2 regions of the Chryseobacterium sp. GM_Chr_2 genome follow, and region 2 is predicted to be linked to the other one. Evidence: riboswitches for the same ligand, from Rfam matches in the RefSeq annotation. Region 2 holds a riboswitch; the other holds the start of a gene.

Region 1 (16,182 bases), on a different contig from region 2:
GGAATTTGCGGTCAGGTTGCGGTTTCCAATGAAACTTTTGTAGTGCCTGATGTTCACGAACAAAGCAATTATCTAAGCTGCTCAATTGATACAAAAGCTGAAATTGTAGTTCCGATCTTTAAGGACGGACAAAATATCGGACAAATCGATATTGATTCTCATACAATTGACCCGTTTACAGACGAAGACAGAGAGTTGTTGGAATGGCTTTGTAATGAAGTTTCTAAGATTCTATAATTAAGAATTTCTAACCACAAAAGTTGCAAAAGTAAGTATAGTTTATTAAGAGTGTTTATTGAAGAGTATTTTCTTCTTCAGCTTTTGAGACTTTTGTGGTTTAAAAATATAAACTCCGATTATCAAAACGATAATCGGAGTTTTTTATAAAAATATTATATTTAAAATTATCTTAAAATAATATTATTCGTCATTGTTGTGTGATTGATTAGTTTTCCTTTTTCATCACTAATTTCAATTTCAGAAACGTGCATCGATTTTCCTTTTCTGATGAATCTTGCCACAGCCGTCACAATTCCATCTTTTTTACTTCTTAAATGGTTTGAATTGATGTTCGTACCAACACCATAATATTTAGAACCATCAATGAAGATATTAGACAGGCTAGAACCCATTGTTTCTGCCAAAACACAACTTGCGCCACCGTGCAAAATACCAAAAGGCTGATGAACTTTAGGCTGAACAGGCATCGTGGCAGTCAGGGTTTCGTTTTCAAGATCAATATCTATGAATTTTATTTCCAGCGTTTTCGCTAAAGTTACCTCGCCGCCCCAACTGTTTAGAAATGCTAATATTTCTTCCTTCGTTTTATCTTTCGTATAATACATAAATCTGTTGGTTGATAGTTATTAGTTGCTGGTTTCAGTTCCCATGATATTTGGATTCCAGTTTTCAGGAATTTTCGGAACAATATCATTTTTGATATAATAATTCTGAATTTCTTCCATAATTTCTGAAAAAGAAGTAGAAGCAATTCTTTCATAAGGAATTGTATATCCTAAATAAACAATTTTTCTTTTAAAATCTCCGGCTGCCAAAACGATAGGAACTTTTGCCGCCAAAGCCATGTGATAAAAACCTTTTCTCCATTTCGGAACCCAGCTTCTTGTTCCTTCCGGAGTAATTACTAAACTAAAGTCTTCTTTTGCAAACTGATTGGCAACGAAGTTTACCAAGTCGTTTTTCTGACTTCTGTCGATCCCGATTCCTCCCAAACCTCTTACCACACTTCCATACCAAGCTTTGGTGTGAGCATCTTTAATGATGATTTTGATGGGTTTCTCCAAAGACCAATAGGCAAGGTTTCCTAAAATATATTCCATATTATGGGTGTGGGGTGCCACAACAAGGATACATCTGTTAAGGCTGCTTGCATCGCCCTGTAGAACGACCTTCCAGCCCAATAATTTTAGCATTGCTTTGCCAATTAGTTTTTTCATAGATCTTGTATTAAAAACAGAAAAGTATAACCAAACTTTGGTTATACTTTACAAATATATTGAAATATTATTGCTCTTTAAAACAAACCGCTGATTAAATCTACGATTTTCATTACTATTTCTAAGGCTACTTGTACCATTTGTTTATGTTTTTGATTTGGGTTATTAATTTTGTACGAAGATAGTATAATTTTCTGATATACAGTGTTTAAAATTAAATTATTTTCGATAGTTTTGAGAGAAGAAGAATGTGAATTTCAAGCTTTTGACCATTCATTCACATCTTCTGCCACTCTCTAAAGTTTATTATTTGGTTTTAATGGAAATTTCATCTTTACCATCCTTGATCTTGATGTCTACATTTCCTTTCATTTTTTTGATGCTGGATTTCATAGAATCAATCACGTTATCAGCTTGTGAAGCAGGAACTTTTTTACCATTGATGATAATACTGTCCTTATCGTCTGAGCTGTATTCAATCGTAGAACCGTTTACAGAGATTTTGTTTTTCTCAATTTTGATTCCGTTGTTGCTGTGGTCGTCATCCTGATCATTATCGTTGATTCCGTCTCCGTCTAAATCTCCGTCAAAATAAATTTTGTCTTTATTTACCGGAATAATCACCATTCTTTGCGGAACCACAAGCTCATAGCTGATTCTGTAATCTCTGAATCTGTGCTCGTAAGGATACTTCATGTAGTTTGGAAGAAGCACTTTATTGTTTTCAACCTCTACAGGAACCGTAATTTGTACCGGAACATTGTATCCGTTTCCTTCTTTTTTAATGATTAGATAAGGTGTTTTTACATCAGATTTTCTTACAACATCTACATCTGGATAATCTTCTTCGAAAACTGTTTTCTTATCAGAATAAATATCGCTGTCATATCCTTTGAAGTTTTGTGGAATAACTACTTGCTTTACATCTACATACAATGTGTCTGAAGTTGTATTGATGGCTACATTTTCAACATCTTCTTTGCTGCCTCTGTAGATTAAATCTTTTTTCGCCATGCTGATTCCAAAGTAAGTACCCAATCCGATTAATAAAAGGAATAAACCTCCTAATACCCACCCGATATTTCTCAATTTAGTTTTCGGAGAGAAAATTTTGATACTTAATAAGCTGAAGATAATTGCCGGGATCAAAGCTCCAACCACCATGATAGCAGTTAATACTTTGTCTAAACCATTATCATCCATATAGAATTTCATTTCAGAAGCTCCTGGGAAATCTGCATTTACTCCGAAAATCCCGATGATTGCGAAGATTCCTGCAATGCTTCCTACCGCCATTAAAACGAAAAGTGAACCAATGATATATTTAAAAACATTCCATATTCCGCTGCTTGCATTGCTGATGTAAGGTTTGTTTTCGATATATATTTCTCCGACCCTCTGAGTAGATTCATTAGCGAATTGCACCAATTTATTAGACTCATTCTTAAGATTGTCGAAGTTCATAGGCTTTCCCTGCATTTTCAGGAAATCTGCCGCAGATTCTGCTTTTGGTAAAACGGCCCAAAGAATAATATATAATAAGAAAACCAATGTTGAAGAAACTGCCGCTGTGAAAGCTCCCAGGATGAAAATTCCCAGCCAGATTGCTCTCATTGCTGTAATATCCATTCCAACATATTGAGCTAAACCTGCGCATACTCCGGCAATTTTCTGCTTTTCAGGATCACGGAACAATTGTTTTTTATCACTGTATTCAGTTCTAGCGTTTCCTTTTTTCGAAGTATTTTTTTCAGAATAATAAGCTTCTTCCTGCTCTTCTATTTTTTCAGGGGTTCCAATTTGTGCAATTACCTTCTCTACATCAGAATCGTTGATGACTTCGCGTTTTCCTAAAGAATCTTTGAAGATTTCCACCATTCTGATTTCTATGTCGTGCATTACCTCATCTGCTTCCGAAGCATCCAAAGCGCTTCTAAGAGCATTCAGATAATCGCTAAGCTTTATGTATGCATGTTCTTCTATCGTAAAAGAAAAACCTGCAAGTCCTATTGAGAGTGTTTTGTTCATAGCTTTGTTTTTTTAATTTTTTTGAGTGATTTGGTTTACAGAATCTGTCAATTCATTCCAGGTATTTTGAAGTTCATTTAAAAACAGTTTACCTTTTTCTGTGATCTGATAATATTTTCTAGGCGGCCCTCCGGTAGATTCTTCCCATCTGTACGATAAAAATTCTCCGTTTTTCAATCTTGTTAAAAGAGGGTAGAGGGTTCCTTCCACTACATCCAGTTTTCCTTTTTTTAGTTCATCTATAAGGTCGGAAACATACATTTCACGATGATTGATGAGACTTAAAATACAGAATTCCAGAATGCCTTTTCGCATTTGCGCTTTGGTATTTTCAGTATTCATCTTTAATAAGTTTTGTTAATTAGTTATATCTAAAATCTATTTCAGTTCCTAGCTAGATGAACCTATTTGGATTTTACATTACAAAGATATGTAAATAAAATGGTATTATGCAATACAAAGTAGTGTAATTTTTTTAATATAATATTTAAATTATTGATTTTCAATTAAATAAATTTTAATTAAGATTTTGCATATTTTGATTTTCAACTTAAAAAAAGTGTAAAAGACTTCAAAATTTTGTATTTTTGGCAGGAAATTGGGTTATTAATCTAGCCAGAATTTAAATTTTATTTAAACACAATTATGATATATTCTAAATTTTTATTGCCATTTATTTTAGTTGGAACAAGTTGCTTTGCTCAATATAAGTTTGAAATGAAAGATGCTTCAGCTTATTATGATGCAAAAATTACGATGGAAGACTGTTCGGGGGACGAATGTCGAGGTAAAGCGGTTATTGATTTATTCAAAAAAAATGGTTCGAAAGTCGAACAAACGTTAACTTCTGAGAATTTAGTTTTTTATTTAAATCAGAATAATAAAATATCACAGGGAGAAACCGTTCGATTGGATAAAAATGTGGTTTCAGATGGCCCTTTAATTTTTGATGATTTTAATTTCGACGGAACTGAAGATGTTGCCGTAAGAAACGGAAATTTGGGAAATTACGGAGCAGCTTCTTATGATGTATATGTTTACAATGTTACCAAGAAAAAGTTTGTGCCTAGTGAAGAGCTTACCGATCTTGCCAGCAACTCTTTTGGTATGTTTGAAGTAGATCATGAAAGGAAGCGATTGATTACCTATGCGAAATCGGGAGCGGCAATGCATTATATTACAGAATTTACTGTTATTCCCAACCGAGGTTTGGTGAAAGTATATGAAGTGGAAGAAGATGCGAGTGGCGGTGAGCGAGTGATTGTAACAACCAAGGAATTTAAAGATGATAAATGGATAAAAACGGTTAAAAATTATCCAATTGATGAATATTATAAGTAACAGATAATGAAGATACAGAAGGAGATCGATTTTATTTTGGCAGTTGATGCCTTAAAAAACGTACAACGAAGAAATTACAATGCAGATGATTCCAGAAGAGAAAATACAGCGGAACATTCTTGGCAGATTATTATTTTGGCTCAAATTCTTTTCCCGTATGCAAAAAACAGAGCGGATATTGATTTGTTGAGAGTGATCAGAATGCTTTCTATTCACGATTTGGTAGAAATTGAAGCGGGTGATACTTTTCTTTTTGATGAAGCGGGAATGGTTGGTAAGTTTGAAAGAGAGAAAGTTTCTGCTCAAAACATTTTCGGAATTCTAGATGAGCCTTTAAGAACTGAGTTTTTCAATCTTTGGCTTGAATTTGAAGAGGAAAAAACTCCGGATGCTATTTTTGCCTGTGCAATTGACCGAATTATGCCTTTTATTTTGAATTCGCATACTTCTGGAAAAAGCTGGACGGAAGCCGGAGTTACTGAAAAACAAATCCGAAATATGTTGGAAAACGCCATCAGCAGAGCTTCTGATGAAATGGGAGAGGCTTTCCAAACATTATTGAATTTGAGTTTGGAAACTGAAAAGGTGTTGAGATAATTTTTTAACGGAATATCTTATTTTCCCACGGATTGCGCAGATTTTTACAGATGATTATATTTAATTTTCAATTACATAAAAAATATACACCATCATTCGTGAAATTCGTGATAAATAAAAAATATAAAAGTTTCGGCGAGCCTTTGGCTCGCCGAAACTGCTTTAAAAAACATTTGAAAATATTGGGTTCGGGCGGCCGAAGGCCGCCCGAGCCTTTTCTTTATAGTATTTGAATTGGTTTTTTGAATTCGTCGATCGCTACAAAAGTAAAATCACCAACAATCGCTTTTTCCTTTTCATAAGAATACATTTGTTCGGTGTAGATTTCAACATTTACCTTCATACTCGTTTTTCCTACATGAGAAACTTTTCCTACCAATTCTACGATAGTACCTGCAGGGATAGGCTTTTTAAAATCAATTTTATCGCTGCTTACCGTTACCACGCGTTTTCTGGCAAATCGGGTCGCGGTGATAAAAGCCACTTCGTCCATCAACTGCATGGCAGTACCTCCGAAAAGCGTATCGTAATGATTGGTTGTATTAGGGAAAACCGCTTTAAAAATTCTGGTTACGGATGCTTCAATTCTTTCTTCTGTAGTCATATTTCATTATAAATTAAGGCGAAATGAAATAGTATCAAACAACAGAACAATCACAGGAACCTTAGAAATTCCTGAAACATCTATTAGATCAATAAAACTTCAAATCGCGAAAGTTTTTTATTTAAAAAATAGGCAGGTCTCCTGACTCGTAACATCATTTATCTCCTTCCCATCTCGCCTGATAACGAAACAGTGGACTTTTGATAAAGACTTTAGTTACTTACAGTTGCGCGACAGTTCGTGATTTTCACACGATTCTCTTTTAATCTGCAATTAAGCAGAACCGATTTCTGAAAAAGCGATTGGCTTTTCCGGGTGCAAAAATAAGGATAAAACAGTAGAAAATAAGATTTATTCCGGATTATTATAAATTATTTGATTAATGGCTCTCCCTTTATTGATGCTCCAAAGGGTGGTATAACGATTTTCACCGGAACCATTAATCATATAAAGGAAAATATGATCGTCATCAAGAGCGGTTACTCCGATATTTTCAAAATCCATAGAAGGCTGGAACAAATTTTTAATCGCATCTCTCACAAATACAGAACCTCTTCCGGGTTGTTGTACTCGGATAGATTTTATTTCCGTCATTCCTTCAGGGATTTCATTGCCAATTCCCCAAGGTTTTACTTTATCAACCGTCAAAATTTTCCCGCTGGCATCTTTTTCCTGTCTTTTAAGATGAGCATACGAAGGGTAAACATCAATGATAACCTTCGTTCTCTGGTTAGTCGGAATTTTCTGATTAGTCTCGTCTGTAAAAATTAATGATTTTCCGTTTTTAGATTTTGAAGGCGTAAATTTCGGAAGCTGATCAATAAATGCAACACGCTCTTTATTTACCATTCCTTCTTTATTCAGGCTATCGTATCTTACGAAAGGCTTTTCAGAATCTTGTTTTTCAGGATATTTTATCCAGATCCATTCTGTTTCTCCCGGTGCAGGTTTTACGTAAACAAAAACATCTCCTGTTTTCATGCGAATTTTATCGATAATTTTTCTGTAATCATCTTTATGAACGCGTACCATCGCATAACCTTCCTGAGCTTTTACCACTCCAAAAGGAACTTTATTTTGCCCTTTTACAGAAGCTAAAGAAAACAGACTGAAAACAGATAAATACAATGCCTTTTTTACGGAAATCATCATGAAATTTTTTTGACTGTTCAAATATATAAATTAAATACTTTTCGGAAGATAATTAAACTGTTGCAATTCTTTTAAATCTTTAATTTGTTTTAAATAATTATCAAAAATCGGGTAAATCACAATAGTCAATTATTTTTCATTAAGAATTTGCTGCAATATTAATGCTGTTGCTTTTGCATCATCTAATGCTCGGTGAAATTTAAAATCTTCTTTTATATTCATTTTTTCTAGCACTCTTTCAAGTGAAATTCCAGATGTAGAATCAAAATAGAAAATTCACTTTTTATTTCAAAAGTTTTCTTGTCTAGCTTTACAGCACCAATTTCTATTATATTAGTTTCGTTTATTTCATTTTTTCCAAAAGTTTTGCAACTTCCTTCTAAATCATAAATTACGAGATCGCTTGAAAATTTCATATATTAGTTTTAGTTTTTTAAGTTTGTTTGCTATTCAATTTCAATTTTGTGGTAAGACATCCAACGCTTTAAATTCCCAACCATCCTTTTTAAATGATCTTCATTCAGGAAAATATTCGTCCAATATTCAAATCTATCGCATTGCACACTTATATAATAGGTCATAATTGCTAAACATCCGAAAGGAAGAAGCTTTTTTTCTTCATCGCTAATTTCAATCACAGATTCATACCCTTTCAAAAAATTGTTTGCTTTTATTTGAAATTCTTCTTCGTTTAAATGAGTTGAAAATAACTGAAATAAGAAGTAAGAAATATCAAAACATAAATAGCCATTTCCACAAAAATCAAAATCAAAAAAAGTGATTTCTTTTTCGTTGTTAATATGCAGATTATCAAACCAAACATCAAGATGAACTGCTCCAAATCTGATTTTATTATTGTCAAGACTTTCCATTTTTAGCTTTAAAAAAGTTGAAAGTGATTCTAAAAATTGAACTTCGCTGATGTTTGTATTATAAAATTCTTTTGTTTTTAAAATAGGATTTGTAAGTAAATTTTCAACAGTATAAGGCATTCTTTTCAGTTCGATATTTTCAGTCGATTGATGAACTTTGGCTAATGCCTGTCCGATTAGAAAACTTGCCTGAGGTGAAAATTTTGCCGTTTTCACACCTTTCGCATATGAAAATAGAACCCCAAATCTTTTTCCTTCCGATGCTTCAATTTCCTAAATTAATTGTTTCGATTCATCAGCTATTGGAAAAGCAACTTGTCGCCCCGCATCTTTTAGTAATGTTAAAAGCCTTAATTCTTCTTCAATTTCCAGCCTTGTTCGCCAATTATGAGTGTACACTCTAAAGACATATTTGTTTTCACCATCAAAAACAATGTATAAATGATTCATCGCAAGTCGGAATATCTTGCATTCCGTTTTATCGCTTAGACCATATTTTTGTTGAATAAGTTTACCAAGTTCGTTGGGGCAAAGTGTACTGTTTATTGTTGGAAATTTCGTTGTCATTAATTCTCAATTGGAGCTGGTTATTTAAGATTGTAAAATTATACTTTATCTGAATTAATAGCTAAAATATTCTTTATATAAACAAGAACTGCTCTAAAAAAGCTTTTATTTTAAAATTAAAACTTTAGATACCACACCTGCCTTTTATGGCAAAAAGTGGTCTTATAGTTGTATATTCTTGATCATGAAATTTTACGATACAGTATTGTAAAATGTATAACACACCAAAAAATTTAATATGAACAACGACAAAACAGTATCAGTATTGAATGATCTGCTGAACATTACCAACGACAGAATTGAAGGATTTTCTAAAGTAGAAGACAAAGTTTGGGATACCCATTCGGGGCTTAAAAGCGATTACGATCAAATGGTTTCACAGTCTCAGACCATGAAAAATGATTTGATTCGTTTAATTAACCAAAAAGGAGGAGAAGCAGATAATACGACAAGTACAGCTGGGGCAATTCACAGAGCATGGATTGATGTGAAGAATTCATTTTCGGGAGACAAAGATGATTCTACTCTTGGAAACGTAGTTTTCGGAGAAAATGCTGCGATTGATGCCTACCAAAGTGCACTTGATAGCGGAGATCTTTGCCCTGAAAGCACGAGATTGGTTTCTGATCAGCTGCATCACCTAAAATCTTCTTATGCTAAATTTGAAAATTTAGAAGATAGAAATTAAGCTCAGAAATTATAAATAGTCAGAAGGTTGTCTTTATAGGCAGCCTTTTTTATTTTGAAAATAGTCTGTAAACATAATTACAGTCAATTTTTTTCTTTAGAACTAAAAATGAAAATTTTTTTAATAAAGTGGAAATGTAAAATGCTGATAAATGTATGAAATGTAAATTTATATGGCAAAAATGTAATAAAATTTTGAAATTTTTACGTTATTTTTAAGTGAATTTTTAAAACCATGAAAAATATGACAAAAAATCTACTTTATTTATTCCTGTTTTTATCCGGAATTTCATTGTTTCAAAGCAAAATTAAACTTACAGAAGAATCGGAATCTGCTTTTTTCTGTGATACCAACGTACCACTGAATGTTCAGGTATCCAATGTAACGCTCACAACTGGAACCGTAACCTGGACTTCCGATCCCAATACTCCTGAAAACATAGTAAGATTTCGAATGGTAGGATCAGCAACGTGGTCTGTAGTTACTTCTATAACGGGGCTGTCTTCTTTTACAATGACGGGATTAACACCTTGCACAGCGTATGAAGTGCAAGTAGCTAAAATCTGTTCTGTGGTAGGAACTTGGTCGGAACCTATTATTTTCACAACCTCATTAAATTACTGCGCAAGCAATTCCACTAATAATAATGTGGTGCATATTTCTAATATTACCTTCAATGCGACAGGTTTTCCGGCTATGGTAAGCAATTCCGGAGCTTCATTCTATACAGATTACCGCCTAGATCCAGCGCGCCACATCACTGCTAATGTAGGAACTACCGGGAATACATTGGCCGTTAGCAGAACATGGAATGGCACGCCAACTCCTTTTAGAGTACAGGCTTGGATAGACTTTAATGCGAATGGAATTTTTGATAATTCAGAAATGGTATTGAATATGAATTCCGGAACAGCGCCTATTGTAACGAGCTCATTTAACATTCCGGTACTTGCATTTACAGGAACGAATAGCCCAATGTGCGGAACGACTATGAGGGTTATTGTGTCGCCGGAAATTGTCAGTAACGGATGCGGAACTTTCGCAGAGGGCGAAGTTGAAGATTACGGAATTACATTCTCAAGCAGTTTCTTATCTACAAATGAAGCCAGCAAGAAAAATGAAGTGACGATTTATCCCAATCCAGCCTCGGACATTCTTCATGTTTCAGGAATTACCACCAATGCAAATTTTGAAATTTATAATGTTTTGGGACAAAAAGTAGAGGAAGGAACGGCCTTAAATAATAAAATTAATCTGCACAATATGACAAGAGGAAATTATTTTCTTCATGTAAAAGATAAAGATCAGTCAGTTCAATTAAAATTCATTAAAAAGTAAATATAACAAAAGAGAGTGCCCATAAACACTCTCTTTTTATTTTTAAATTAATCGTTTCTTAATTTTGACCGTATTTTATTATTTTTCACAATATTTCGGAATTCTAAAATCTGATCTTTCGTGAAAAACTTTTTCGGAACCATATTCATAATCTGAGCCGTTTGGTAGATCAGAAACCAGTCTTTCTTTTCTTTCACTTTATAGACCGTATTCCAAGCAAATTCTGAATCAAAGGTTTCTCCTTTGGATTGAATATTTTCATTTGTAAACGTATAAGAAATATTTTCCTGAATCATTTGGTTTGAATAAAAAATTTTCCTCACACTAAAATACGTTCGAATGATAATAAATACAAAAAAGATCAACAGCCAGACAGAAGCAGATTCCATAAATTCCCGGTTATCATTATCTGTATTATAATAATTGATTCCAAAGAATATCAATGCAATTATTGGAAATATAATGATTCGTATTAATGAATTTTTTAGGTTGAATAGTAAAAAATCCTTAAAAACGATTCGTGTTTCTACCGTCATTGTTGAAATTTAAATTCTTTCCAGTTCATCTGCATCAATCGTGGTTTTGAACGTTCCGTAATTCACGATCACTTTATTCCTCGAAATTTTTTCAATCGTTCCGACACTCGTACTTCCTGAAATTCTCACACGTTGTCCCACTTTCATCCAAAGCGCGCGGTCGGTTTTACGTTTTTCTTCCAGTTTTTCATTGGTTTCTGTGATTTTTTCAATCACTTCTTCTTTCTTCAGCTGTTGCGTGATTTTTCTTTTCACAACCTGAAGTCTTTTGGATTCATCTTTATCAGCTCCAATTTTTCTGAATTTTTCCTGTTCCAGAATTTTCACAAAATCTTTTACCACATCTTTCCTCGATTTGCCTTTCACGTAACTGTCGATAAAAGATTCAATTTTGGTTCCGAACTGAAGTTTACGATGTTCTTCTTCATACAGTTTCTGGAAATTGAATAACTTTTGTTGAAGCTGTTCATTCAGTTTTTGAAGATTATCACGTTTGTCTTCCACAGATTCTTTTCTTTCGGCAAGATCGGTTTTCAGTTTTTCAACTTCATATTTTTCCTGCTGAAGCTTTACAATCGTTTTATCCAGATTTACAATATCATGTTCCACTTTTTTCTTCGCAGAATGAATGATAAATCTCGGGATTTTATTCTTCTCGGCAACCTCAAAAGTAAATGAACTTCCCGCTTGTCCGACTTCCAATTTATACATCGGTTCAAGCGTTTCTTCATTAAAAAGCATCGCCGCATTCTGAGCATGCGGAAGTTGTTCTACCGCCAATTTAATGTTGGTGTAGTGGGTTGTAATGATCGCAAAACTCTTTTTATCGTAGAAAAATTCAAAGAAACTCTCTGCCAAAGCGCCACCCAGTTCAGGATCAGATCCTGTTCCAAATTCATCAATGAGTAAAAGCGTATTAGCATCGGCTTCACGAATGATTCCGCCCATTTTCTTCAATCTTGAGGAATAAGTTGAAAGGTGATTTTCAATCGATTGATTGTCACCAATATCGGTCATGATTTTATCAAAGAAAAACATCTCGGATTTCGGATGAGTTGGAACCAAAATTCCACTCTGAATCATCAATTGAAGCAATCCTACTGTTTTCAATGTGATTGATTTTCCTCCCGCATTCGGTCCGGAAATACAGATAATTCTGTTTTGATCCGTTAAACTCAGCGTTTGTGAGAAAATGGTTTTGTTTTCCGCTTTATTTCTTAAAAATAATAAAGGATGGAACGCTTCTCTTAATTTTAAGGTCTTATGACGATTGATTTTTGGTAAAACTCCGTTAATCAATTCTGCAAATTTTGCTTTCGCTCTCGTAAGATCAAGGTCAAAAATATATTTCTGATATCTCCAAAGTTGAGGTTGAAATTCTGCCAATTCTGAGGTTAACTTTCTCAGAATTTTGTCGATTTCCTTTTTCTCTTCTTCTTCGCTTTCTTTTAATTTAAAGTAATGTTTTACTACAGAATCCGGTTGCATGTAAGTGATAGAACCCGTTTTTGAAAGGCCTAAAACTCGCCCAGCCACTCTTTTCTTGTAGGCAGATTTTACCGCCAACACTCTTTGATCGTCAATGATCGTTTCGCGAATATCATCCAAGAAATCACTTTGCCCATAATTGAATAAAGCGCGGTTGAAATTTTCGGTAATTGCTTTTTTAGCAATCTGAATTTCTGCTCTTAACGCTTTTAAAACTGGAGAAGCCTCACTTTTTACTTCACCAAAACGGTTAAAAACTTTATCAACTTTATCAATAATTTCTTTTTTGAATTCCAACCCAGAAACATCCTGAATTAAGGTAGGAAAAGTTTCAGGCATCGTTGGGAAAAATTTCTGCAGTTTCCCAATTTGCTCCGTGATGGTTTTGATTCTGATGAAAGCGCTGTTCTCAAGACGGTAATTCTCGATCAGCATTAGCTTAAGCTCACTTTCAATATCTTCATATTCATCAAACGGAATCGCATTTGAACTTTCAAAACTCGACAAATATTCGGACGTTTTTTTCAATGAAAGTTCTGCCTCGTCAATTTCCATCGGACGAAGTTGAAGAATTTTCTCTCTTGTTTTCGGAGAATACGCAAATGGAGAAATTTCCGCGAGCAATTGCGGAAACTCTAATTCGTTTAAATCTTCTTTATTTATATACACATTGCAAATTTAGTGAGAAAATGTGAATGTTAATTTGAAAATGAGTGAATTTGATGATTTGAAAATATCTATTGATCAGGATTTTTTATATTTGAGCATGAAACTTGAAACCGAAAGATTAGAACTAAAAGGAATCAACGAAAGTTATGTCGATGATATTCTGAAAATCCGAAGTAATGAAATCATCAATCAATTCGTGCGAAGAAACTCTCCGAAGAATAATTACGATGCGCTGCAATTTATTTTAACCATTAAAGAAAGAACTCAAAATAATCAAACCTATTATTGGGGAATTTCTTTAAAAGATCAACCGAATCTGATCGGAACAATTTGTCTTTGGAATTTCTCTGAAGATCGAAAAGAAGCAGAAGTAGGATATGAATTATTACCCGATTATCACAGAAAAGGTATCATGTCGGAAGCATTAAAAGCGGTTTTAGATTTTGGTTTTAATGATTTACATTTGCAGGAAATTGTAGCAATGACCAATAAATTCAACGAAAACTCAAAAGATCTTCTTTTAAAACATGATTTTGTGTTGGAAGAGGGAAGGGAAGATGAAGGTTTTCCGGATAATTTGGTTTTTAGTTTGAAGAAATAGAGTTTCATTTGTCATTTCGACGAAGGAGAAATCTAATTTTTTATTCCTTAAATTTGTCGTTTAATAGAGATTCTTCACTGTGCTTCATTAAGAATGATAGTCTGGCGTTAAAATTGAATTCTCAAATTAAATCATTCTCAAATTTTCAAATTAAAAAATGACCTGGACAGAAATATTAGCCCCTATAAAAAGCACTCCTTATTTTACCAACCTTTGGGAAAAAGTAAAGCAAGAATACGCAACCACAAAAGTTTTTCCACCGAAAAATCAGATTTTCAGAGCATTGGAAATTACACCTTTTGATGATATTGAGGTGGTGATTATCGGACAAGATCCTTACCATAATGATTATCAGGCGAATGGTTTATGTTTTTCTGTTTCCGAGCAGGTTGCTGCACCTCCTTCGTTAAAAAATATTTTTACAGAATTGAAAGATGATATTGGAGTTGAAAGAACTTCAAAAGAATTAGACGATTGGGGAAAACAAGGCGTTTTATTATTAAATGCCACATTAACAGTTCGTGCGCATACACCAAACTCCCATAAAGATCTGGGGTGGGAAACATTTACCAATTTTATCATTAAAGAAATTTCAGACAAAAAAGAGAATGTAGTTTTTGTTCTTTGGGGAGCTTTTGCGCAAAAAAAAGCCGAATTTATAGATCCGACTAAGCATTTTATTTTGAAGTCGGCGCATCCTTCACCGTTTTCTGTGTATAGAGGATTTTTTGGGAGCAAGCCGTTTTCAAAAATCAACGAATATTTAATCTCAAAAGGAAAGAAGCCTATCTCGTGGTAGGTTTTTCTCCTGTTTTTTTTATGGTAATTCCGATTTTATAATTTCCGGCTAATGCTCTTGTGCCGTCTTTTGAATTAGGGTAAGGTGTAACTTCAGCCAAGGAAATGGTATAACCGTTAAATGCTGCAGATTTAGAATAATTTCTTCCCGTATTATCCATTGTGGCAAGACTTAAATTCATAGGTCGGGTAGTGGTTCCCATTACCTGAACGCTCGCAACGGCGACTCCGGCCCAAATGCAATTTACATCTCTAGGGCATCGACTGTCTTCTGTAATGCCTGAGAAAGTGACATTCATTTGAAATTCTTTCAGAAATTTATTCTCACCTTCTTTGAAATAGATGATTTCTCCATCGGCATTCATAGGTTTCGATTCTTTATCTCTAGTCTGTGAAACTGAAGTTTTTGTTGAGGTTTTCGCTTCCTTTTGAGCACTGCAGCTAGCTAATGTTAAAAGTCCTACACTGAATATAATGGTTTTATGTAACATGATTTTTCGTTTATAAAATACTAAGCATATTCAATATTACTACCAAAAACATTGCCACGCCTACCACAAAGCTGAAACCTGTTCCATAGATGAATCCTATAAAAGCTCCTTTGGTAGATTTCCAGGCTTTTGTAATGTCTTTGCTGTCGTGTAGCAATTCTCCGATAAAAACTCCCGCGAACATTCCTACCAAAAATCCTAATGGAATTGGTAAAAATAATCCTACGATCGTTCCTACAACTGAACCAATACTTCCCCAACGTGTTCCACCGTATTTTCTGTTGGTTTTTGCCGGAATTACGTAGCTTAAAACAACAGAAGCAATCGTCAATATTCCGAAAGCCCAAACGTATATCATGGGAAGATCTGCATCCGTTCCGAATTTGTAAATTAATAATCCACAAATACTTAGCAATAATCCCGGTAAAACGGGTAAAAATGTACCGAGTATTCCCACGAACAGTAATACGAGACAGAGAATATTGATTAATGTGGTATCCATGTTGAAAATTTATAATGCAAGATATAAAATAAAGAAGAATTTTGTGTATGGTTAAAAATTTTTGGGATGATAATTGATGCAGAATATTTGAATCTATTTACTTTAAGATCGATCGTAAATTTTTTAAATTTGCTGTAATGAATGACCAAATAAAAGAAACCAAAAGTTTTTTACAGGAACTTACCGAACCGCTTTACGGCTACATAAGTAAAATATCACCCACAGGATTGGATTGGGTTTTACATATTATCGTGAAGTTATTTTTACTGTGTGCCATATTTTTAATCTTAGACTTTGTCTATAAGTTTATCATCAATTTTGTATTCAGATTTTTTCGCAATCAGGAAAAGTTTCCTATTATACAATCTATTTATCAGTCGAAAATATCAAATTCTTTAGCTCATATCGGGGCTTTGGTTTTTATAGGAAGTATTCATGAGTCCATTTTTTACG
Region 2 (16,182 bases):
GCTGTTATTATAAGTATGAACCCAGTTATTTTGGTAATGAGCTCCGTAACCGTATTCTGTAGTGTTAAGAATCAATTCATCTGTTGTAGGATTCACACGCAGTGCTGCTCCGTAAGGAATTTGTGGGAATGATCCTGTTTGCCCCGGAATCGTTGCAAAATTTTCATTGAATGTTTTGGTAGTTACATCAAACTTCACAATCTGTGTTCCTGAAGAAAAACTATTGATAGAATTGATCCAGTATAATGCATTATTCTGCTTACTTGCGGTAAAGCTTCCTGCATGCCAAGCGCCCCAAGAAGCAAAATATTTTGTGGTTGGAATATTATAAATTGTCGTAGCAAAAGTTGTCGGATGAATATTGACCAACTTTTGATCCTGAATTGCCCAAATACTTCCGTCTTTAGCCTGAACAATAGAATTGAAAGATCCCGAAATTGTCTGAATGACTGTATCTGTATTAGGATCAATAATAAAAATTCCGGCAGCCTGTTTTACGGCAAAAACATATTGAGAAGTTCTGATCATATTCCCGATTTGTCCTGCATAAGCACTTCCACCACCTGTTGTAGGAATGAGAGAACCTACCTGCATATTATCGATATCAAAAGTATAGATTCCGTTAGAAGCTCCAATGTATCCTTTGTGTTCGTTAACGCCTAAGAAAGATCTTCCGTCTCCCCCACCAATCGTATTAAAGCTGGCAATTTTCTGCATGGTTTGTGCATTGGCAACCACTAATCTTCCACCTGGTGTATATTGTGTGTCACCACCATCAGCAGCTTGCTTAGAAACAAAATAGAATTTGTCTCCGTAAATTGTTCCGAATTGCGTAGTTGCCCCAAAAGCTTCATTATTATTCACATTGCTATAAATTCTGTAATTAACGGTTCCATTTGGATTAACAAAATTTACAGAACCGTTGGTGTGGCCAAACCATTCTTCATTCACAATAAAATAGCCATTGGTAAAGTCAGTAGAATTTACATAAGGCGAAACCGGAGTTAATGTAGAAGAAATAGGAAAAGAATTCATATCAACATTAAAATTCCAAACATCCCAAGAACCATTTTGCAATTGTCTAGTTGAAGCACCTACTCCTGAGTATCCAAAATCTGTATCCGCAGGATCTTTCACCCAATACGACCAATATCCGGTTGTCCAGCCAGATTTCCAATGGTCATTCGTATCTGCGGCAGTATAAGAATCAAAATCATATTCCGAAGTATTGATAATCCCTTCTGACGGATACAACGGATACATCGTGTCGCCGTTTTTGTACAATGCGTTGGAATTAATTCCATTCAAATCAAAACCAATTCCGCCCACAGCAGTACCAAACTGAGTTCCCTGTCTCAACAAAGTATAAAATCTGTGATCTGCTTTTGCAATCGCCTTAAGCATATCTTCACCTGTCGCTGTTCCGTTCCATCTGAACCCCCAAACCAAGGCATCAGGATTTTTACTGTCATTCCACTGAATCACCAAAGCTGCTTCGTTGGTTCCTGTGCCTACCCAATACTGAATGTCTGAAAAAGGCAAAGTAGTAGTGGTAAGATTCTGACTTTGCACAGGCAAATTCTGCGAAAGGTCATTTCGGGGCACGCCCTGTACTTTTATCTGCGCATTGGTAAAGCATGCAAACAGAAAAAGCAATGTAAAAAGATAAAACTTTTTCATTTTTATTTAATTTTAGAAATATTATTGAATTTATTTGAGATGTAAATCATACGCTCCGGCAACTTCCGTAGACACTTCGCCCAGCCATCCTGCTTCCTGATTTACCCCGGTATACACTTTCACAAAATCGACTCCAGGAAGTTTTACATATTTTCCGTTTCGATCTACCGCCCAGGAAATATCGATATTGGAAGCTTCGTCATTATTCGGAGCGTTGTCTGCATATCCGAAATCGTAAGACTTTCCTACCCAATATGTTCCGGTTCCACTTTGGTCATGAAAATTATCCTGAAGTTTGGTTCCTGAAAAACCGTAAGATTGATCAGAAAGCCACAACGGATAATAGCTTTGGCTATGGAAGGTATTTTTTGTTTTAAATCCAGAATTCTCCTTATTATCCTCCCATTTGATGTACTCCACATCGGTTTGCCAATACTCATTCCCCGGAACCGGAACTTTATTACTATTGGGTTTGAAGTAAGTTATTGTATAGTCTTTTGTTGTTGTATTTTTAAAATATTCGCTTCCGGCAATTTCGTACCATTCATTATCGTCTGGCTTGCCGTTTTTATTCTTATCATAAGCCACCATGATGATTCCCGGCTCGCAAGATCCTGCGCGGTCTGTAGATCCGTTGGCAAAAAAAGCATTTCCTAGCACTTTAAAATCTCTGCCGTTCATATTCGGAATCGTATGATCGAATCCGAACACCACATAGCCGCCGTAGCCACCAAGGGTAACCATGGAAGAATTTCCTCCTACAAGATAATCATTCGCTTTCTGAATCATCGCTGCTGAAGTACTTCCGTTTTCGTACTCCGGAATTTCATTAATAAACTGACCAACTGCAGGTTTAAAATCTAAAACCTTTGAAATATATTTGCTATAGTTTCCAACCTCGTGGTTCACAATGATTTTTGATTTATAAGTTTGAATATTCCCATTCCTTTCAATTTTCAGTGTTAAAGGATAGGTATCAACAGTCGGGCTGATGAATTCCAGTTCTGAATTTTGTGAAATAATAGAATCTCTAATACTCCATGTTACATTTGCCGATACGTTTGTAGGAATGCTCAAGACATTAAAACGGTCAATAGAATACGATTCTTCAAGACCATTAAAAGTAAAATCGTCGTCATCACTTTTACAGGCGGTGATTCCAACAAATAATATGGCTAAAAGTGAGGTCTTTATATATTTAAAGTTGTTGTTCTTCATCGTTCAGATTTAATTATTTATATAAAAAAGCAAAGTGAGCAGGAATATTTCCGCCTTCAGTTTTCCATTTGAATTTTCCATTCTTATCAAAACAATAGACATATCCTGTGACCACATAATTTCGGGCATCGGTAATATAAATATCTTCGGTGATAGGATTTACGGCAATTCCGTAAGGCGCTTTTATGGCATCCACATATTCCTGATCGATAATTTTTGTGGAAATAACCTGCTCGGTTTTAACATCGATAATTCCGAAAGTTTTGGTGTAAGAATGGGTATTATAATTAAATTCGTTTCCATAATAATAGAGTTTATCATTTACGATCGTCATTCCGCTTACGGCAACATGAAAATCTTTTTTTACGACTCCAGTTGCGGCATCCAGTAAAAACAAACTCGAAGGAATATTATAATAATCTCCTCTCGAACTCACATACAAATCGCCATAATTGTCTTTTTGCAAACGGTGAAGATTAATCGCCACATTTATTTTCTTAGTCTCAGTAAAAGTGGTAAGATCGATCACCGACACGGTTTTATCATAATTCGGGAATTTATATCCTCCGGAATTGGCAACAAATAACTGATTTCCCACAATATCCATCTCCTCAGGCTGATATCCAACGACTACTTCTCTCTGAATAGAAAGCGAAGCCGTATCAATTTCAACCACTCTTCCAGGCGGAGAATTCGGATCCAATGCTACCGGACCGGCGTAGCTGCTCGCATAGATTTTATTTCCTTTAAAATTCAGGTAACGGCAATTCTGCAACTGAATCGTTTTGATTCGTTTTGCCGTTTTGGCATCCATCACTTCAATTTTATTGGAAACATTGATAACGGCATAGAGCTTTCCGCCATACACCATAATATCATTTCCTACGTCGCCAAGCTCTTTCACAACCGTTGGATTCGTTTCCGCATAAATATTTCTGCGGTAGGTACCGGTGGTATAATCAAAAAAATCGAGGGTCGATTTATTACTCCCCATATTCCCTTCATTTAAAAGATAAAAACCTTTGATAGCCGTATTTTCGGGCTGAGTAAGTGTTTCTCTTTCTTCGGGAACCACCACATCATCTGTTCTGCATGAAAGCAGAAAAAGTAAAGTAAAAGCCAGTAAAAAAAAGTTGAGTTTTTTCATAACATAAAGCTTAAGATCAGTTTAAAATTTCTACCCGGCATCGGATAGTTTTTCACAACTTCATAATTTTGGTTGAAAATATTATTCACCTCAAAACTCACCTTGAAATCGTGTGAAAGCCAATGGAATTTCCTTTGCACAGAAAGGTCATGCGTATACCAGGGCTGAATATAATTGTACTGAATATTATTTAATTGTCCGTCATAGCGCTCCCCTACATACATTCCGCTGTAATTGAAACTCCAGTCTTTGTAATCTGCCATCATCGTAAACGTTCCGGCATGCCATGGAACATAAGGAATCTGATCACCGTAATTAGACTCGCTCGGATCTGTTAAATCTCTTGCACTTTGATAGGTATAGCTCAACAATGGCTTCAACCTTACATTTCCCACATTGATCTCGACCTGAAGATTGACATCGGCTCCGATAATTTCAACGTTTCCAAGATTGGTCATCGTCCATCGAAACAAATTAGCAGTCGGCATCGCGACGATTTTATTTTCTACGACATTGTAATAACCGTCTACTTTTAAATAAATGCCTTTAAAATTCTGATGATCAAAAAGTTTCTGATAGGTAAAACCCACGTCATACTGATTCGTATATTCGGGTTTCAAAAGCGTATTCCCGATCATTGTATAATAGAGATCGTTAAAAGTCGGCATTCTGAAAATCCTTTTATAGAAAGCTCTTACCGTAAAATCGTTGGAGTCAAAAGGTTGATAACTCGCAAAAATTGAAGGTGTCCACTCTGTTTTATCGGGAGCATTGTAATTCTTTTGTACATTTTCATTAATAAAAGTTCCCAAAACGCTTCCCAATACCTTAAACTGATTCCATTGATAGGTTGTTGCAAAAGCGACCAACGAAGTATAACGTGTTGGATATGAAAAATCGATTAAATTGGCATCCAGATTATTATACTGAAAGTCGAAACTTGCACTCACATCCCAGTTTGGAGTAATAGAATATAAATTGGAAGAAGAAAAATACACTTCTCTTTGGATAAAAGTATTGTCGATTCTTAATGCGGTATCTCCAACATTTAAAGTATCTGCAAATCTTGTGTAATCATAAGCAAATTTTGTTTTGAACTGAGTTTCAAAATTTCTGAATATTTTCTTTCTAAACTGTCCCTGAACAAAATAATTTTCATCCCTCATTCTAGAACCTCGCGGAATAAAACCATTGCTGATAATAGCTGCCGGAACCCCACGATCCGATAAATATCCGTATCCTCTTATGCTCCAGTTTCCATTGTTTAAATTTCCGTTTAAGCTGGTCTCAAAACGTTTTGAAGTCACATCAGAATCATATCTTTTAGCAATGGTATCATACGCCGTAGAACCGTCATTATTTTTTTTTGCGGCTCTGAATTTATAAATACCATCCGTCTGCAAATATTCCGAGCTGAAACTTGCCGCAATTTTATCGGTAATCTTTTGCTCTAAACGAAAAGAAGGATTAAAAAGCTGGATAGAAGAAGATTTTGTCCTTAGAATCAAATTTGTTTTTCTACCATTTCTAAAAGTCGGAGTTTTAGCCTGCATATAAATAGAACCCGACGAACCAAAATCTTTAGCCGGTTGAAAAATTTCACTTTTTTGTCCGTTATAAAGAGAAATTTCCTCAATATCATCTAACGAAAATTTACCAAGATCAACCACTCCATTTTGAGCATTTCCCAATTGAATACCGTCATAGAAAACCCCAACATGCTGGCTTCCCATGCTTCGAATATTCACGGTTTTTAAGCCGCCAACTCCGCCGTAATCTTTGATCTGAACTCCTGAAAAATACCTCAGTGCATCGGCAACCGACTGACTGTTGAGTCTTTCCAGCTGTTCTCCCGAAAGCGTTTGTGCAGGAAGAATTTCTTTAAAATTCTTTTTGTAAATATTGACCGGAAGAATCGTCTTCTCCTTAATCGTATCTTTTTTGGATTGTGAAAACAACAATTGCGCTGTTAACACAAAAACTGCGAAAACAACCTTATAGAGTTGAGATGTAAGAACTTTTGCCACCATTAGCTCATTTAGATAATGATGACGCTAATGGATATAAGAATACACCGATAAAGCGCAGTCGTAAACCACACAAGATCAATGATGTCCTAAGCTTTATTCCACGAAAGCGTCAAACGTTTATGGTCTGGCAGGTCTTCTGACTTACTCCGTTTTTGAAATCCTTCCCATTAAAAAACAGTGGATATTATCATCAAAAACTTTGGTGTGGAGCTTACAGCAGCGGGTCTGTCCCGGATTTTCACCGGATTCCCTTTTAAGCGCTTTTTATGGCTCACCAGATTGCGGCAAAGATAGAAAATAAATCACAGAATCAAAATTGAATTTAATAAATTGATTTACAAATACATAAACGCTGAAATTAATTTATTGAAATGATATTTTTTAACGCAAAGTTTTATTCGCTGTTGTTAATATTTTTAAGGAGCAAAGAATGAATCAATTAAAAATTGATTTGAGGAAGTAAGTGTTTTATGCAGCTTCATCAAACAGCTTTGCTATTCATCTTTACTCCTTTAAATGAAAAGGAGTTTAAATAAATCTTTATGTTAAAAAAATTAATTTAAATCCCAAAATTCAGGAAAACACTAAAACGCGATTTCGCTTGAATATCACCTCCCGCCAAATTGGAATATACCGGAAGCATGATTTCACTTCCCAAACTGATTTTTTTATAAGAAGCCTCAAAACCCAGCTTTCCATACAAAGCACTTCCTGCCGTTCTTGGTAATGCTTCGTTAAACTGTTTATTTTGATCAAAAACTTCTCCTTGCAAACCCGTTTTTCCTGAGAAAATTATTCTATCATTCTCAACAAACTGATAAAAACCTGTTGCAGCATAATTCCATTGATTTCCGAAATTGTAATGCTTTTTATTTTCTGTTTTAATGGTATAATCTGTATTCATCAACAAAGCGATTTTATTTTTCTGGAATTTATAATTCAGTACCATCTGGTAATCCCAACTCCCTGTTCCCAGCTGAAAACTTGGATTTACCCCCGTAATTCCTTTTTCATCAAATTTCCCCAACGGAACTTTTATTCCTACGCCACCGTTCAGCTGATGAATATTATTCTTAGAATTTAGCAGTTGATAGATTCCCATAATATTAAAATCTCCGATTCCGTTGATATTTATATCTCCCTGCAATGTCTGTTTCTCGTGAAAATGAAACGGTAGACTTCCATAAACACTCAGTTTTTGCGTTACCGGAATTCTTGCCCACAACTGAATGGTATTAAAATACTGATCTTGAGTTAAATCTTTTACAAACAGATTTTCTTTGGCTTTATAATGTTGGGCAAAATATTTAATTCCAATAAACTGAGGATTCAGTAAAGATTCAAAACCTGAAGAGCCGTTTCCTGCTCCGCAACCGCAGGCGTCACAATCATCAAAAAAATCTTGGTGAACCTCATCAGGAATATAAAGGCTGTCACTCTTAGGTTTAGCCTGATTTAAATTAAATAAAATCAAGCTTATGATTAAAAATATTTTATTCATGTTTAAAAAAATTATTCCGCAAATTTTGGATTAGATATGAAATTTTTATCAGACAAGGTTTTCAGGAAAGTAATGATTAATTGTTTTTCCTGAGTATTCATAGCAATTCCGAGGTGACCGTTTTGTTTTAATCGAGGATCCAAATTGGGATTATCTTCCACGTTATCCGAGTAAAAATTCAACACGGCTTCCAAAGTATAAAACCTGCCATCATGCATATAAGGCGCTGTGTATTCAACATTTCTTAAACTCGGAACCCGGAATTTCATCCAATCTACCTGTTCCAGCGTTACGCGATAACGCCCGGCATCTTTAAACTGCGTATTGTAATACATTCCTGTATTTCTAAAACTTTCATCGGTAAACAATTCTCCGCTGTGGCATGATGAACATTTTTGTTGAAATAAATTCATTCCTTGTAGTTCTTCTGAAGAAAAATTTTCTTTTCCTTGCTTCATCCGATCATATTTAGAATCTGCAGAAATTAGAGTAACCATAAATTTCGATAACGCCTTTAGAATTCTATCTCCTGTAATATTTTCATCGCCATACGCTGCTTTGAATAATTTTTTATACTTCGCATCCGCATTTAATTTGGACACAATTTCCGGAATCGAGCTGTCCATTTCATTCACATCTGTGATCGGACTGATAGGCTGTTCGTTCAGGTTATGAATGACCCCATCCCACATATACCGTTGTAAAAAAGCCATATTCTGAATCGGCGGAGCATTTCTGATTCCAATTCTGTCATCAACCCCATGACTTACCGTGTGACCATGATGGGTGAAAGCATTTTCCTGAATATGGCAGAAGCCGCAGGAAATGGTATTATTTCGCGAAAGCCTGCCTTCATAGAATAATTTTCGTCCGAGCTCTACTCCATTTTTAGTCAGAGGATTTTCTGAAGAATCAAATGTCATTTTTGAGAAATAAGACGGATATTCCAAAGCATAAGGCTCATTTTTCTCAATGGGTTCAATTACCTCATCCGTACAGGAAATAAAACTCAAAAAAGAGAAAACAAACAAAACTGTTTTAAGTAACTTAATCATTATGAACGTGATCTACTTTAAACATTTTGGTCAGGTTATTCGTTACATTTACTAGATGCTGGCTGGACCCCATCATCATATCATTTGTAGAATTTAAACTCAATGTATTTTCGCCGCTTAAAAACTGATTCAGATCTGCCAGAATATGGATAGAAGGCGTAATTTGCGTACTTACTCTTGCGGTTGTTGGTAAATCCAAAGTAATCTCGCGGTAAAGATCGGGCGTGTTGTTGGCGGTTACATTACCCATATTTCCGGTGTGATTCATAAATTCTGTCTGCGGAGAAGCGGTTCCGTATTTTCCTTCCAGCTTTACAAAGACATAGCCCGCCGCCCAGGACCAGGTCATTCCTTTCTGTTTGGCTTTGGTCCAGAATTCCGCCTGCCCGTCCTGCCCCAACAAGTAAGCATTCTGGCTGAGTCCTAACCCGAATTTAACTTTTTTGTAATTTCTTTTTGGAACCTCATCGAGATTAATGTAGACGATTCCCGCCACCGCATCAGCCTGATCGATGATAAAAGCGCCTTTATCGGGATTATTTTCGTTGTATTTGAATTCATTTCCGGCTTCGTCCACCAAACTGATATTGCTGATGATATATTTTAAAGCAGAAAAGTTATGTTTTTGACCTTGTGATGAGGTCTGAGTGGTTTGATTCAGCACAATATCTCCGAGATTATTAAAGCCATTTTCAAATTTGATTTGTAGTTTTCCGGAAGTGGTATCTTGAGACTCGTCTTCGTCGTTATTTCGGCATGAAGTAAAAGTGAATAAAATAATTACTGCTGAGAGTAATGATAAAAATTTGTACATTTTTTAATTTATTTTTTAGAAGTAAAATTTGGTGAATTCAGCAGTGTTGACTTAATTTAAAAGCTATCTTCTTTTGTCTTAAAACAAAAAATCAAGATCAGGAACTGAATGCTAAAAATTAATAATCCATCCTAAAATTCCCAAAACATATGCGAATTCAATAGTTTGTCTTCGTAACTGAATGAGTCTCGCGCTTCGAACAATGGGAATTTTTTAACGGATTTATTTTTAATTTTCTTAACGCTTCATTTTCCGAGGTCGTTTTAATGGAGTTAAGGATTGACATTTTCTCTTTCCTTTATCATTAAACCTGACTTCTGTGTGAATTCACGTTACAATAGGTTGAAATGACCTCCATCGCGATAGGGATGGAAGCGGCTATCCTTTTTTTGGATTCTGACGCAAGGAAGAATCTAAAAAAAGATAGGAGCGGACAGCCCGACCCGAGCGGTTGGAAAAGCCAGGGAAAGGGAATCGCCCAAAAATATTGTGATGTTATTCTAAAAAACAGGAGGTCTGAAAATGTGTTTCAGAAAAAGAAAAGAATACGCCGAATGGTAAATAAAAGTGAAATTTGTAAAGTCCGGCTTTTCGGTTTTTTTGATATTGGCAACGGCAGGCAGAAGGTAGATATCGAGTAATTTCTGACCTGAATTTTTGGCTTTGCTTACTGGAGAAGAATCGCTGTCATTTGCTTTTGCGAGTTCTTTTCCGAGGTAACATTTTCCGTTACAGTGAAGCTCGGGTTTGTTTTTGTTGATACATAAAACTTCCGAAATATAAGTATAATTTACAGCATACTCCGCCAATGGCATCAGAGGTCTGAATACCACAAATAAGGTGAGGAATATGCTGCAAATAAAGTTCATGAATTATTTTTTAGTGATCGCTTCTTCGTATCTTCTGCTGATCTCTTTCCAGTTGGTTACGTTCCAGATTGCTGTTAAATAATCTGCTCTTTTGTTCTGATATTTCAGATAATAGGCATGTTCCCAAACATCGATCCCGAAAATAGGCGTTCCTTTTTCTTCTACCACATCCATCAACGGATTATCCTGATTAGCTGTCGACGAAACAAATAGTTTACCATTTTTATCTACCGAAAGCCATGCCCAACCTGAACCAAAACGATCTGCACCTGCTTTGGCCATTTTTGCTTTAAAAGCATCCATACTTCCGAACGCATCGGTGATTGCTTTCATTAATTTTGCGGAAGGCTGCGTATTTTTTACCGGCGTAAGAACCGTCCAGAACAGCTCGTGATTGTAATGTCCACCCGCATTATTTCTTACTGCAGCAGGTAGTTTAGAAGCATTCGACATGATCTCGAATAAGGTTTGCTTTTCCTGTGGAGTTCCGGCAATGGCTTTATTCAAATTAGCAACATAAGCCGCTGCATGCTTTGAATAATGGATCTCCATCGTCTGGGCATCGATATTTCCTTCCAATGCATTATATGCATACGGTAAAGGTGTTTGTTTGAATTGCGCAAATGCAAATTGCGCCGCAAAAACTGCACTTAAAGCAGCTATTTTCAAAATCTTCATAACTTTTTGTTTTTTATGGTTTATATTTTGGCGGGAAGATGGGAACTGGAGGCGGAAAGTTTACTACTATGCGTTAATAACTTCCATCTTCCTGCATCCATCTTCCTGCCCTTTACTTCAATAATTTCTTAATATCCTCGATCAGCAATTCTCTGTCGGGATGATATTTTCCGGTAAGTGCAGGAACTTTTCCTTCCGGATCGGAATAATTTAATCCTGAATAATACAAAATCGGCATATTTTCTTTATTAAAACGACAACGCAAATTCCCGTCCTGATCTACCAACGCGATCATTCCGCTATGGTTGAGGTTTTCACTTTCGTCTTCTTTATCGCCTACATAAATATCAAACTGATCGGCAAGATTTCCGATATACGCTCTGTCGCCCGTTAGAAAATGCCAGTTGGGAGATTTTGCTCCAATCTTTTTTGCATGTTCTTTAAGCAACTCCGGTGTATCATTTTCAGGATCGATGCTGATGGAGATAATTCCGAAATTTGGATCGTTGATTTCATCTTCTATTGCCCGCATATTGGTGTTCATCACCGGACAAATCGTTGGGCATTTACTAAAGAAAAACTCTACCAGATATACTTTTCCGAGCATATCTTTATTGGTGATCTTTTTATTGTTCTGATCCGTCAGTTCAAAATCAGGAACTTTCATGATCGTATAAAGATTCTTTTTAAAATATCCCATTCCTACGCCAATAATTAAAAAAAGCAACGCAATCACCCCGATCGGAATAATCAACTTGCGCTTTGTATTGTTTTGCTTTTTAGTTTTTGACATACTTTTCAGGATTTTTCTTGAATTCGTCTTTACAGTAAGCACTGCAAAAACCGTACGTTTTATTTTTGTACACCGCTGTATCTTTCATGTCGGGCTCTGTCGGCATATGGCAAATTGGGTCTACCGCGTTGGCAAATTTTACCGTTTTTACATTCTGTTTGGCAGCAGTTGTTTTACTTTTATGCTTTACTTTAGGTGTTTCCTGAGCACACGCCATTAATGAAACCGACAAAAATGCAGTTAAAATAAGTTTTGATTTCATTTTAAATTAAATTGAAATTAATGATGATTTTGAATAAAATGGATTGATATTTTAAACTAAACTTAATATTGATCTTGTTTTTAAACGCAAGGCTTGCAAAGCTTTTTCATAAACTTCATCTTATTATGTTCGCAACGGCGTTAACACTCAACAAAAGATAGCTAAGTTTACTTCAATATTAAACTATAAAATTAGTTTAAATAAATTTTAGGCTAAAGGAGGATGGAATATTCGGTTGAAATATTCGAAAGAATGGAAATTATCATCAAACGAGTTGGGATTTTTTTCCGGAACTTTCGTTTGAATTTTAGTTAAAAAAGAAAGAATTTCATTTGACAAAAAAACGTCCAGACCTGCAATTTTTACATTTTGGGTATTGTTGGATTGCTTTTCAGTTTTTGCCAATTCTTTTTTTACGAAGCATTTCCCTTTACAGGTAGACTGAGGGATATTTCTGTTTTCGCAAAGATTTTTTACGATATAGTCGTAATTAACCGCATAATTAATCAATGGCAATACGGGACGTAGCGCGATCGTAAAAATGACAAATATGGAAATGAAAAACTTCAACAATGAATTCTGTAGTACAAATATACTACTGAAATTTGTTTTTCATGTTAATTTATGATGAAAGTCATTTCTAGTGGATGGATTTCGGTTAATAGTTGAAAGAAGTTTAAGTTTTTCTCTCGCAGATTTTGCAGATAGCGCAGATTTTTAGTTTAATGATCTGCTGAATTTGCTTGATTGGCGAGAGAATCTTGTTCTTGTCCATTTTTTATTTCCCACAGATTTACACAGATGTTTATTTTTTTTCGTAGATTTTGGAGATGGCAAAGATTTTTAGTTTAAAAATCTGTCGAATTTACTTGATCTGCGAGAGAAAATATTTAAAACTTCATTCTCTGAATTCTAACTGCATTTAAGATCGCTAATAAAGCCACGCCAACATCTGCAAAAACAGCTTCCCACATAGTTGCCAAACCTCCGGCACCGAGCGCTAAAACGACAGCTTTTATTCCGAATGCAAGGATAATATTTTGCCACACGATTTTTTTTGTCTGCTTTCCGATATTGATTGCCATTGGAATTTTACTCGGCTGATCATCCTGAATTACAACGTCTGCTGTTTCAATCGTGGCATCACTTCCCAATCCGCCCATTGCAATGCCGACATCGCTTAAAGCGACAACTGGAGCATCATTCACTCCATCGCCCACAAAAGCTACGGTTTGATTTTTTGCTTTCAGCTCTTTTACTTTGTTCACTTTATCTTCCGGAAGCAGATCGCCAAAAGCATTTTGAATTCCTAATTTTTCTGCAACATAATTTACAACAGAAGATTTGTCACCGCTCAACATTGTGGTATTTACATGCAATGCTTTTAATTTTTTTATCGTTAATTCGGCATCTGGTTTAATGGAATCTGCAATCGTTAAATAGCCCACAAATTTTTGATCGTAAGCGACAGCAATTAAGGTATAGACCATATTTTCAGTATTAATGTCATAATTGATGTTGAACCTATCCATCAACTTGAAATTTCCTACTAATAACTGTTTCCCATTAATCGTTGCTTTTAAACCATGACCAGCAATTTCCTCAACATTTTCAAATTGCAAAGAATGATCAATTTCGCCCACAAAATCATGAATGGCGGTGGCCACGGGATGCGAACTTTTACTTTCAAGCGCATTGACGAATTTTAAAATTTCATCTTTATCAAATTCATTGCTAAAATTTACTTCCTGAACTTTAAAAACGCCTTCCGTCAGGGTTCCGGTTTTATCCATTACGACATTTTGAATATCGGCTAGAACGTCGAGAAAGTTACTTCCTTTAAATAAGATTCCGTTTCGGCTTCCTGCTCCAATTCCTCCGAAATAACCTAATGGAATGGAGATCACCAAAGCACAAGGACATGAAATCACCAAAAATACCAACGCTCTGTACAGCCAATCTCTGAATTGATAATCAGAAACAAAAAAGTAAGGCAGCAATGTAATTCCGATCGCTAAAAAAACAACAATTGGCGTGTATATTTTAGCAAACTTTCTGATAAAAAGTTCGGTGGGTGCTTTTTGGGCAGTGGCATTCTGAACGAGCTCTAAAATTTTACTCAGTTTGCTGTCTTTGTAAGCGGTGGTAACTTTTACCAAGCTTACAGTATTCAGATTGATCATTCCCGCAAGAACAATTTCTTCTTTTATCTTCGTATCGGGTTTACTTTCTCCGGTTAATGCTGCGGTGTTGAATGAAGCATTTTCAGATAATAATTCGCCATCCAATCCTAGTTTTTCTCCTGATTTTAACTGAATAATTTCTCCGATATTAACTTTTTCAGCCTTAACTGTCTGTGGTTTTCCATCTTTTATAATGGTAACCTCATCAGGACGCTGATCGAGTAAAGATTTGATATTGGTTTTTGCTCTGGTAACCGCCATCGCCTGAAAAACTTCACCTACAGAATAGAAAAGCATCACCGCAACACCTTCCGGATATTCGCCAATAGCAAAAGCTCCAACAGTTGCTATACCCATCAGAAAAAATTCAGAAAAAACATCCCCATTTTTAATGCTTTCAAAAGCCTCTTTTAAAACAGGCAAGCCAACGGGAACATAAGCGATTAGATACCAAACCAGACGAATCCAGCCGGTAAACCAATCGGGTTTTATATAATTGTCTAAAGCGATTCCAATTAATAACAAAGCAAAAGAACCCATCGCAGGAAGGAACATCTGAAATGTAGATTTATCTCCTACATCATGCGAATGCCCGTGATCATGATCGTGACCTTCGTGGTTGTGGCTGTGTTGTTTTTTAGGTTTTGTACTGCAACATTCTTCCATAACTTAAATATTTTACTCAAAGTTATGGCGAAACCCAATGCAATACTATTGCAAACTTTCGAGACAGTTTTCACAAATTCCTTTTGCAAAAAGCCTGATTTCATCAATTCTGAAATTGGTCTGAATATTTTCAGGAACCGAAATATCTTCTTTGCAAGTAGTCTGCTTGCAGATTTTACAGTAGAAATGAAGATGCCAGTCTTTGTGGGTACTTTCATCACAACCATCGTGACAAAGTTTGTATTTCGTCGTGGTATTTTCCTGAATTCCGTGAACAATTCCTTTTTCTTCGAAAGTTTTCAACGTTCGGTAAATCGTAGTTCGATCTGCATTTTCAAAATGATTTTCAATTTCAGACAAAGATAGCGCGGCTTTCTGAGAACTTAGAAAATCATACACCAAAATCCTCATGCTTGTGGGTTTTGTGTTTTTGTCGATCAGCTTATTTTCGATGTCTGCTTTCATGTTGCAAGGAATTTTGGTTGAGTAAAGTTAAGAGTTTTTAACGGTTAAGTTAACATGATATGAATATGTAATCGTAATATAAAAAATCTCTTGTTCGGGAAATTATTTTTTTATAATTTCGCAGCAGAAACACAAATTCTACCCATCTCTACCCACTTTAAAATTTGCTTTATTTAAAAAAATAAGCTGATGCTGCATTTGATAATTAGTACATTTCCTTAAACATCTAGGGATTTAAGTAAAAAAATAGGAGCTCACGCGCTTACACAAGGTTTCCTTGCCACAGTACAAGGAGGAAACTTTTTGGGGGGAGCACTAAGTGGTGCATTTGCCAGTGCTTCTGGTGATTTGCTGGGTATGGCAACAGATAACTTAGGAGCTAACAATATATTAAGAAGTGATACATTTGCATTATTTAACGGAGCTGTTAGTGGTGGTGTGGATTCTGTACTTGGAGGTGGAAACTTTTGGATGGGTGCAGGCCAAGGATTGGTTGTTACTGCTTTTAATTTCTTGGCGCATAGAATTGATATTACTAATAAAATACGAACAAGAATTAATAAATATTATAATAATACTAGTGTAGCAGATGCTTCAGTAAAGGAAAATTTTTTAAATGATCTATCACAAATTTTTCCAGAGATTTATAATGTAAGTGCAAAAAATTTTGCTATAGCAAATGAACAAAACTTAACCGACTTTAACAATAATACGGGAACAGATTACGTACTTAAGGATAACAAGTTATTAAGCAACGGAGGAACTGGTGATCCTGTAAACGGAGGAACATCTATGGGAGATGGCATCGTTTTAATTTCTCC

The links. A riboswitch is a leader RNA that binds a small molecule or an ion and turns the genes downstream of it on or off. The one in region 2 is predicted to bind cobalamin.
Region 1: another riboswitch for cobalamin. It lies ahead of OXQ85_RS13580 (acyl-CoA thioesterase); the one in region 2 lies ahead of OXQ85_RS15210 (TonB-dependent receptor).

The regions. Positions count from the first base shown of each region.
Region 1 is NZ_JALNUD010000008.1:125,086-141,267, forward strand. Features, by position in the region: gene OXQ85_RS13545 (GAF domain-containing protein) at 1-237, shown strand, start outside; gene OXQ85_RS13550 (PaaI family thioesterase) at 405-845, opposite strand; gene OXQ85_RS13555 (1-acyl-sn-glycerol-3-phosphate acyltransferase) at 867-1,457, opposite strand; gene OXQ85_RS13560 (PspC domain-containing protein) at 1,764-3,485, opposite strand; gene OXQ85_RS13565 (PadR family transcriptional regulator) at 3,498-3,827, opposite strand; gene OXQ85_RS13570 (hypothetical protein) at 4,131-4,826, shown strand; gene OXQ85_RS13575 (HD domain-containing protein) at 4,833-5,423, shown strand; gene OXQ85_RS13580 (acyl-CoA thioesterase) at 5,644-6,027, opposite strand; cobalamin riboswitch at 6,141-6,330, opposite strand; gene OXQ85_RS13585 (hypothetical protein) at 6,379-7,176, opposite strand; gene OXQ85_RS13590 (hypothetical protein) at 7,407-7,595, opposite strand; gene OXQ85_RS13595 (phosphotransferase) at 7,626-8,267, opposite strand; gene OXQ85_RS13600 (hypothetical protein) at 8,325-8,618, opposite strand; gene OXQ85_RS13605 (PA2169 family four-helix-bundle protein) at 8,857-9,306, shown strand; gene OXQ85_RS13610 (GEVED domain-containing protein) at 9,550-10,644, shown strand; gene OXQ85_RS13615 (YcxB family protein) at 10,692-11,180, opposite strand; gene OXQ85_RS13620 (DNA mismatch repair protein MutS) at 11,190-13,337, opposite strand; gene OXQ85_RS13625 (GNAT family N-acetyltransferase) at 13,378-13,938, shown strand; gene OXQ85_RS13630 (uracil-DNA glycosylase) at 14,096-14,737, shown strand; gene OXQ85_RS13635 (hypothetical protein) at 14,724-15,227, opposite strand; gene OXQ85_RS13640 (DUF456 domain-containing protein) at 15,238-15,729, opposite strand; gene OXQ85_RS13645 (mechanosensitive ion channel domain-containing protein) at 15,867-16,182, shown strand, end outside.
Region 2 is NZ_JALNUD010000010.1:58,826-75,007, forward strand. Features, by position in the region: gene OXQ85_RS15195 (DUF5074 domain-containing protein) at 1-1,680, opposite strand, end outside; gene OXQ85_RS15200 (cell surface protein) at 1,711-2,898, opposite strand; gene OXQ85_RS15205 (DUF5074 domain-containing protein) at 2,912-4,045, opposite strand; gene OXQ85_RS15210 (TonB-dependent receptor) at 4,042-6,075, opposite strand; cobalamin riboswitch at 6,184-6,369, opposite strand; gene OXQ85_RS15215 (transporter) at 6,635-7,576, opposite strand; gene OXQ85_RS15220 (cytochrome c peroxidase) at 7,588-8,631, opposite strand; gene OXQ85_RS15225 (MbnP family protein) at 8,624-9,445, opposite strand; gene OXQ85_RS15230 (hypothetical protein) at 9,946-10,314, opposite strand; gene OXQ85_RS15235 (superoxide dismutase) at 10,318-10,992, opposite strand; gene OXQ85_RS15240 (SCO family protein) at 11,105-11,785, opposite strand; gene OXQ85_RS15245 (YHS domain-containing protein) at 11,772-12,047, opposite strand; gene OXQ85_RS15250 (hypothetical protein) at 12,255-12,620, opposite strand; gene OXQ85_RS15255 (heavy metal translocating P-type ATPase) at 12,938-14,896, opposite strand; gene OXQ85_RS15260 (transcriptional repressor) at 14,942-15,361, opposite strand; gene OXQ85_RS15265 (hypothetical protein) at 15,719-16,182, shown strand, end outside.